Regions from separate parts of the Pantoea sp. S18 genome, predicted to be linked through region 1. Evidence: riboswitches for the same ligand, from Rfam matches in the RefSeq annotation. Region 1 holds a riboswitch; the other holds the start of a gene.
What was found. A riboswitch is a leader RNA that binds a small molecule or an ion and turns the genes downstream of it on or off. The one in region 1 is predicted to bind thiamine pyrophosphate.

Region 1 (4,555 bases):
ACACACCTTTCAAGTTAATTATAAGAAATTTCATCAATTATTGGGATAGTATTCCTGAAAATACACAAAAAGAATTTGTCTTTGTTGGTAAGTGGGGTGATGAAACATTCGGCACTGGCTATCGTCAGCATTGGGTCAATATTAATAAGAAAACGCGAGCTGAAAAAATAAATCTTGCAATAGTTAGGATTAAAGAAGAGGATGATTTTTTAGATTATCAGATATTTAAGTTCATTGAAGTCATTCATGATATCAAACTAATTGATGAAAACTTTTACCTTAAATTAAAATACGGAACCTTGAACAAAACTGTAATTTCATTGATTAACGATGGGTTTAGTCGTGGCTTATCTGATTTGATTATCAGTCATTATAATAAGTATCTTAAAGTGTCAGAAGGTGGTGATGTTACAATCGACAAGGAAATAATAAGTTCTATGATAGACAATGAAGAGAGTGAGATATTCTTATTGGAGGCTAAATTAAATTTAGGTGGGTAATTGCTTATAATAATATAATTAACGCTGTTTAATGCTTTGAATTTTAAGTGAAGCGAGTTGAACTGTTTTACTTTTAAAATTTATTTGCAAAAGTGGCATAAGCACTAAAGCCAAGTATATATAACTTAACATATCAATTCTTTTATGGTGGAAATAATAAAAATTATTAACATGATGGCGCGTAATAAAAATTAGTAATGCCATTGAAAGTTTGGTTAGAGGATATTCGCTGGTTTCTAAAATAGCAATCGTCGTGGCAAGAACCTGATTTTGAGGCTGAGACTATGGTGCTGAGAAGAAGTCCATCTCAAGTCTAGAAGAAATAAACTGCTTGCGAAAGAAACCTTGAAAAGTCTTGTTGGATGAACTGAAATACAAGCTGTTATGTATTTATAAAAGAGTTTTATGGGGCCAGAATTTAAATTCCAACTCTTTATGTTCAGAAAGGTAGATAAGTTATGAGCGGAGATTAATTCCAGTGCTTAAAGGATATGATATGACGCAGTTTGTTGAACTGATTGATTTAGCCGTAACCTTTCCCGCTTTACGTTTCGATCTGAAATATGCCACGGCGGATAACATCGCAGGCTATGCCATTTACCAGGAGACCAAAGCGCTGCTGCATCCGGCCGCCGCCGAGGCACTGGCAAAAAGCATTGAGATTGCCCGGCTGGCGGGATTCAGTTTGTTGGTACTCGATGCCTATCGGCCGCAGCAAGCGCAGTGGCACTTGTGGGATGCCTGTCCGGATAAAGATTATGTGGTGCCGCCCGCGCAGGGTTCGAATCACAGTCGCGGTGTGGCGATTGATTTGACGTTACTTGATGCACAAGGCCAGCCGCTGGATATGGGCACCGCCTTTGATGCGATGGAAGTGGAATCGCATCCCTATCATCCGAATGTCCCCGCCGAAGCACAACGTAATCGCCTGCTACTGAACGCAATTATGTTTGGCGGCGGTTTTGTCGCCATGCCAACCGAATGGTGGCACTTTGAGCTGCCTAATGCGAAAAGCTATTCATTACTTGATGAGCAGTTTGGCTGCGTTGTGCGTTGAATGGTGTGGTTGTCATGCCTACCAATATTCGGGTTTCACCGCAGGTTTTTTATGCGTCGCAACCCGAACAGGAAACTGGCATGCATCAAGCTCTTCATTGGTGATCGTTCTGCGTATCCAGTGACTATGATTTTGCAGTGAACCCGGAACACCACGTACGTTGCCTTGGCGGTGCGGCAAAATTATCCCGATGCGAACTTCGGGATAATCTTCGCGAATAGCCTTGAGTGCTGGCGTCATGTCGGTGTCAGCCGATACTAATACCAGCTGCGCGATCCTCTCTTCTATTGGCAACTTCTGCTGTTTAGCAAACAAGCGATACATACTGATGGCAATATTCACGTCGGTTTCTTTTTCTTCCAGCTCCCAGATATCTACCTTATCCAGACGTGATGCTGGCACGTTTTTACTGATAAAACGTGGAGCCCGAGTGTGCTCAAGTCGATGACGTCCGGTGAAGATATTTATTCCGGTCGTTTTCAGCGCGCGAATATAAGTATCCTGAGCGTGTCGGGATTCAATGCCGCGTGTGGCGAGGTGGGGAATAACCGAGGCGGTATAATAATTTACTGTTTCAATTATGGCAGCCGGATCCTGTACCCGGCATATATGCGACAGCAGCAATGACAAGTTGAGCCATTTATAAGGCGTACCTGCAAGGAGTCCATAAAATACATTGTATCCATCAATAAATATTGCAGTACGCACTCTTATCCTTCCTTAAGATACGAAAAAACCGGCCTAAGCCGGTTTTTTCACCCTAACGGCCAGCGAACTGAATCGCTGCGTACAGGGTTGAGTTGTGTGGCTAACTTATCAGCATTACTGGCTAAACTCAAGTTGCTCAAGGGGAAATCTAAGCCATGAATATTATAAATTTAGGCGCTACTTTCGGTTCCAGTAATAGTGCTGCAGTATTTAACTTTGAATAATCGGGAGATATGCGAATGGTCTTGCTTCAGATTAATGGTAATTCTAATAAAAAGTAACGAGTGCAAATGATATTTTAAAATATCCAGTAACCTGAATTATTAATCTAAATAACTACCGCAACTGACTATCTTTACTTCCACGGCGGTTATAACCGCTGATCGCCGCCTGTTTTTTATCGATCTTGCTCTGGCAATTCACGCAGTAACGCACGCCAGCTAATGCCGCGCGACGCGCTTCCGGGATCGGTTCGCCGCACTCGTCGCAAAACTCGGCACTTTCACCGTGGCCGAGATTCTCGCGCGCGCGGGCCACCGCGTCATCGACCGTGGCATCAATTTGTTTGTGCACTGCACCGTCTTCTGACCAACCGCCAGCCATACTTCACCTCCACAAATACTAATGCCCAAAGTATAAGACATGGCGTGATGAATGCCGGACAAGCCAGAATTTAACAAGGTTGACACATCATCGCGCGCCATCCTAGACTGCGGCTTGTTCCAAGGGGTGCTCTGTTAAGGGGCTGAGATTCTACCGGCTGACGTGTATGCGTTGGCAACGTAGTGACCCTCCGAACCTGATCCGGCTAATACCGGCGTAGGGATGCGGAACCGCAGGGCGATATTGCGCCCTGATTCCCTCTTTGTGCTTTGTAGCGGACAGTTCGCGCTCTTCAGGCGGTGCTTGAGAGTTTCTGCGCAATCGCAAAGGTGGCGACGTACATGAACGAAACACACATCATCCAGGCTCTGCTGATATTCCTGCAGCATGAAGAGGCCTCAGACGACGATTTCAACCAGCTGGCCCTCGAAATCTTCGCTTATCAGTTCGCACACAACCAACCTTATCGCCGCTTCGCCATCCAGCGCGGACGCACGCCGCTGACGGTGAAAAGCTGGCGCAACATTCCCGCCATCCCGATTAACGCCTTCAAAGATCTGACGCTCAGCTGCCGTCCCATCGACCAGATTGCCGAGATCTTCATGACCAGTGGCACCACCGGCACGGTAAAAGGGTGCAGCTACCATCCGACGCTGGAAGTGTGGAAGAAATCGATGCTACTCAACTTCCGCCGTCGCTTTATGGCGGGCAGCGAACGCATCCGCATGGGCATTTTGTTCCCGGATACCGTGGCGATGCCGAACTCGTCGCTGGCGACCTATCTCGATTTGGCGATGCAGGAGTGTGGCACGCCAGACAGCGAAGTAATGGTGGGCGAGCATGGCCTCGATATCGATCGCCTGTTTAGTGCGCTCGAGCAGGCCGAAGCCAGCGGTGAACCTTATGCGCTGCTGGGTGCCAGCTACAGCTTCGTGCCTCTGCTGGATGAAATGCAGCGCCAGCAACGCCGCTTCGCGCTGCCTGCCGGCAGTCGCATTCTCGATACCGGCGGTTTTAAAGGCCAGTCGCGCGAGATTGGCGCAGAGGAATTCTACGCTTCGCTCTCTCACGCCTTCGGCATCCCGCGCTCACACTGCATCAACATGTACGGCATGACGGAAATCAGCACGCAGTTTTACGATGCGGGCAATGAGCGCTGCCCGCCAGTGAAATCCGGGCCGCACTGGATCCGCACGCGCGTGGTCAATCCGCTTACCGGCGATGATGTGCCGGACGGCGAGGTTGGCGTGCTGGTGCATCATGATCTGGCACATTTCAACTCGGTTTCTGCCTTGTTAACCGAAGACGCGGGCGTGATGGTGCCCGGCGGATTCCATCTGCTGGGACGCGCGACCGGTGCTGATGCCAAAGGCTGTTCGCTGACCATGGAAGCGTTTCTCGCCAGCGCGCAGGCACCGCTGTGAAAGAAGTTGCCGGACATTTGCCGGGCCTTTCCGCTGACGAAGTGCAGTGGCACACGCTGAGCTTCAATCATCACGGCGAGCTCCTTGATGTTAGCGTTCCGCAACTTAATGACCAGCAGATCACGGCGCTCGCGGCGCGCATTCGCACCAACGCCCGCGCTTATCTTCATCAGCTAAGCGTGGCGCAGATCATCGCCATCATTGATGAAGCGGTAGCGCGACTGCTCGATCGCCATCATCCACTGCGCATCAAAGCCGAAAAG
Region 2 (4,555 bases), on a different replicon from region 1:
CCGTCGGCAGAATCTGACGGCGCAGCCATGGCCATTCCAGCCAGCGAAACAGATTCCAGCCGCGCAGGCCTAGCTGGGCGGCGACTTGCCGCTGCTCGCCGGGAATGCTCTCCAGCGCCTGTAACAGCAGGCGCGTCGCCAGCGGCAGGTTAAAAAAGACGTGCGCCAGCAGAATGCCCTGCAGGCCATACGGTGAAAAGTGGTAGTCAAAGCCAATGGCCGCGCACAGTTGTGCCAGCCAGCCGCTGCGACCATACACGCTGAGCAAGCCAAACACCGCCACCAGCACCGGCAGCACCAGCGTCATGGCGCACAGGCGCAGCAACAGGTTGCGACCGGGAAAACGGCGGCGATAGAGCGCGCGGGCCAGCAAGATTGCGGGCAGCACCGAGAGCAACGCCGACAGCAGCGCCTGCTCAAACGAGAACAGCAGCACATGATGCAGATAACTGTCGTTGAGCAGCGCACGCCAGTCGGTGGCCGGCGCAACCATCACCAATGCGCCAAACGCCAGCAGCGCCACCGCGCACAGCAACAGCGCGATGGCGCTACCGGGAATTAACCAGCCGGGCATTAACGGCTAACGGCGCTTTGCCATGCGCTGATCCACGCGGCGCGATGGTCGGCCACTTCGGCTGGCGTGTATTGCAACGCCTTGGCGGGTACCTGCAGCGTTTGATAACCGGCTGGTAGATCGCTTTTGATCACCGGATACATCCAGTTGCCGGTGGGAATGGTCTGCTGGAAAGCCGGAGAAACCATAAACTGCATGAACTGCTGCGCCAGCTTGGGCTGTTTGCTGCTGGCGAGCTGCGCGGCAACTTCCACCTGCAAATAGTGGCCTTCGCTAAATTCGGCAGCGGCGTAGTTCTCTTTCTTCTCTTCGATAATGTGATAAGCCGGAGAAGTGGTGTAGCTCAACACCAGATCGCCTTCGCCCTTCAGGAACAGGCCGTAAGCTTCGCTCCAGCCTTTGGTGACGGTAACGGTTTTTTGTGCCAGCTTCTGCCACGCCTCAGGCGCGTTATCGCCATAGACTTTCTGCATCCACAGCAGCAGGCCAAGGCCCGGCGTGCTGGTGCGCGGATCTTCATAAATCACGCGCCATTTTTCCGGGCTTTCGACCAGTTCTTTCAGGCTTTTCGGCGGATTCTTCAGTTTGTTTTTATCGTAGACGAAGGCGAAGTAGCCATAATCGAACGGGATGAAGGTGTCGTTGTGCCAGCCATCTGGCAACGATAATGCTTTGGTATCAACGCTACTTTTGGCAAACAGCCCGGTTTTCTCCGCCGCCTGCACCAGATTGTTATCCAGCCCCAGCACCACATCAGCTTTGCTGTTTTTGCCTTCCATGCGCACACGATTGAGCAGCGATACGCCATCTTCCAGCGCTACGTACTTCAGTTCGCAGCCGCACTGCGCTTCAAAGGCTTTTTTTACCGCTGGACCGGGGCCCCAATCGGCAGAGAACGAATCGTAGGTGTAAACGGTGAGAACCGGTTTGGCAGCGAAAGCCGGTGCAGCAACCAGCAGCAACACAGGCAGAACTTTGTTTAACACTTTGCGCTCCTTGAGGAGAAGATAAGTTGAGTCGCAAAGGATCTGAGGAGTGAGGCATCTCAAATCCCTACGCCGGTATTAGCCGGATCAGGTTCGACGGGTTTCTCTCAGCCCTGATTTCAAGGCACCCCGTTGAGAACGGCTCATTCTAGACATTTATATGACAGCGCGAAAGGATCACAGCTCCGGCGGCGCAAACCAGGCTGATTTGAAGTCAAACCAGCCGAGCGTATTGAGGCGCACGCCGCGCATACTGCGCTGTCCTTCCAGCAGCAGCCAGTGATGGAACAGCGGATGCAGATAATCGCTGTCGATCAGCTGTTTGCTCCATTCCGCCAACGGTAAATCCTTCTGCCGCCAGAGTGCGGCATCGGCTTGCCAGTCAATGGGGATGCAGTGATGCATCAACGGCAGCTCAAACAGTTGGGCGAACAGCGCGTACTCGAGCGGCAAGGTAAAGTTGACGCTGCCGAGCCAGATGTCACTTTCACCTTCGCCCTCGAACCACTCTTCGTAGCTCACAACGCGGGTGATCAGCTCAACACCTTGCTGCGCCAGCAGCGGTCGCAGCGCGTTGGCGATACCTTCATGCTCAACGTGATGGCTGTACCAGCTCAGCGTCAGTTGGGTTAAACCTGCTGGCTTGTCGGCGGGCGTGAGATCGCGGCGATGGTGCCAGCGTGGCAGCAAGCCATAAGCGGGGAACCAGTAACGCTGATAGCCGACGCCAGCATGATTCAATAAGGCGATCGGATTAAACAGATAACTCACCCAACGGCGGAAATGCGCATCGCGGCCCAATGCGGAGCGCTGATCGTAAAGCAAGAAGTAGCAGCCTTCTTCCAGACGGCTCTCTTCCGATTTTTCATCGGCGGTTTCGCCTTGCAGTTTGACTCCGGCGTACACCAGTTCATCGCTGATCTCCGGCAGCACCCAAATTGACACATCGTCAATCAGCGCGCGATAGCCAAAGTAATCATCGAAAGCGGCGATCTTCAGCTGCGTTTGCTGATTGCGCACCACGCTGTACGGGCCGGTGCCAATCGGCTGGCGGGCAAACTGACGCAGCGTTGGCCATTCGCGCGGCAGAATCATCGCGCTGACGCTGGCCAGCAGCCACGGCAACCAATCATCCGGCTGGCTCAGATGGATATCCAGCGTCCAGGGCGCGGGCGAATCCAGTTTACTGATGTGAGAAAACAGCGGCTGGCTGCGCACGCGTTCCAGCGAAGCAATCACATCCTCCATTTCCAGTTCACGACCATGATGAAAACGGATCGCCGGGCGCAGGAAGAAGCGCCACTGCAGCGGCGAGGTTTGCTGCCAGTGATGGGCGATATCGGGTTCGATTTCCCCCTTTTCCTCATTTATGCGCATCAGGCCGTTGAAAATTTGTCGCGCCAGATGGGTTTCTGAGCGGCGCAGCGGCGAACCTGGCAGCAGATTGGGCAGCGGACGGTAATAGAGCACGCGCAGAATGTGTTTACCCTGACGGAAGCTGCGGCCTAAATGTGCCGCGATCATCTGGCGCACCTGATTTTTATCGCCAACCAGTTGCACTAACTGTTCGATGCGATCCTGCTCAAGTAGATCCTCAGCACGCTGCTGCTGAAGCGCCAGGCCGGTATAGCAGAAACTCAGCATCGAGCGCTTGCCGCGCCCCGCTTCCGCCTGCCAAATCAGCCAGCCTTCACTCTGCATGGCGTTAAGCAGGTTACGCATATGCCGGCGCGAGCAGTGCAGCAGATCGGCCAGCTCGTTGAGCGTGGTTTCCTGATCCTGCCCCTGACAGCTTTGCCATAAGCGGATGAATTGCTGCTGCAAACGTGATGAGGACATAAAAGGGGAACTCCTTGTCAGAATCGCTCAGTTTTTCCTGCCTCATATTAGAGGCATACTGCCCGGCAATGGAAGAGCGGGAGGCATTCAGCAATGAATGGCGCTCTGCCAGCGGTTCCGCCGACGTGGAACCTCTTTCTGAGTAGGGTGCATTTTCACCGCCAGCAGCGCTTTATCTGCTGGCTTTTTTCGTTTTGCTGTAGAATCTTCTACCCTCATTTCTCTACCTTTTTTATTCGCAAAGGGATTTCTGCATGAAATCGCTGTTAACGCGTCAACGTCGCATCAATCCGGTCTATCTCTCATTTATGGCAGTGTCGTTTATGACCGGCGTGGCTGGTGCGCTGCAGGCGCCGACGCTGAGCCTGTTTCTGACGCGTGAAGTGCAGGTAAGTCCGTTCTGGGTCGGCTTGTTCTTTACCATCAATGCGATCGCCGGGATTGTGATTAGCCTGCTGATGGCGAAACGCTCCGATAACCAGGGCGATCGCCGCAACCTGATTCTGTTTTGCTGCCTGATGGCGACGCTGAATGCGCTGCTGTTTGCCTTTAATCGCCACTATTTAACGCTGGTGACGCTGGGCGTGTTTTTGTCGGCGCTGGCCAGCGTGTCGATTCCGCAGGTGTTTGCGCTCGCGCGCGAATATGCCGATCAGTCGGCGCGTGAAGTGGTGATGTTCAGCTCGGTGATGCGTGCGCAGCTGTCGCTGGCGTGGGTGATTGGGCCGCCGCTGTCGTTTGCGCTGGCGCTCAACTACGGCTTTGTGACGCTGTTTTGCGTGGCGGCGGGGATTTTCCTGCTGAGCATGCTGCTGATCTGGCGTACCTTGCCGTCGGTGCCGCGCGTGGTGGCATCGCCTGAAGAGGTGCTGACGCAGCTGAGCCCGTGGAAAGACAGCCAGGTGCGGTTGCTGTTTATCGCCTCCGTCACCATGTGGGCGTGCAACACCATGTATATCATTGATATGCCGCTGTATATCAGCTCTACGCTTGGCCTACCGGAGAAGCTGGCGGGATTGCTGATGGGCACTGCCGCCGGGCTAGAGATTCCAATCATGCTGCTGGCCGGGCATTACGCGCGGCGCACCGGCAAACGCAAACTGATGCTGCTGGCGCTGGTGGCGGCGATTGTGTTTTATCTCGGATTGGTGATGTT

Region 2: linked by a shared signal. The riboswitch ahead of thiB (thiamine ABC transporter substrate binding subunit) and the one ahead of VIJ98_RS20540 (long-chain fatty acid--CoA ligase) in region 1 are both predicted to bind thiamine pyrophosphate.

What each region holds. Positions count from the first base shown of each region.
Region 1 is NZ_CP142689.1:116,605-121,159, forward strand. It holds gene VIJ98_RS20520 (DEAD/DEAH box helicase) at 1-500, shown strand, start outside; gene ddpX (D-alanyl-D-alanine dipeptidase) at 997-1,557, shown strand; gene VIJ98_RS20530 (NYN domain-containing protein) at 1,576-2,265, opposite strand; gene VIJ98_RS20535 (DksA/TraR family C4-type zinc finger protein) at 2,602-2,868, opposite strand; TPP riboswitch at 2,981-3,108, shown strand; gene VIJ98_RS20540 (long-chain fatty acid--CoA ligase) at 3,210-4,292, shown strand; gene VIJ98_RS20545 (acyl-CoA reductase) at 4,289-4,555, shown strand, end outside.
Region 2 is NZ_CP142688.1:734,149-738,703, forward strand. It holds gene thiP (thiamine/thiamine pyrophosphate ABC transporter permease ThiP) at 1-574, opposite strand, end outside; gene thiB (thiamine ABC transporter substrate binding subunit) at 574-1,560, opposite strand; TPP riboswitch at 1,607-1,702, opposite strand; gene sgrR (HTH-type transcriptional regulator SgrR) at 1,738-3,399, opposite strand; gene VIJ98_RS03305 (MFS transporter) at 3,654-4,555, shown strand, end outside.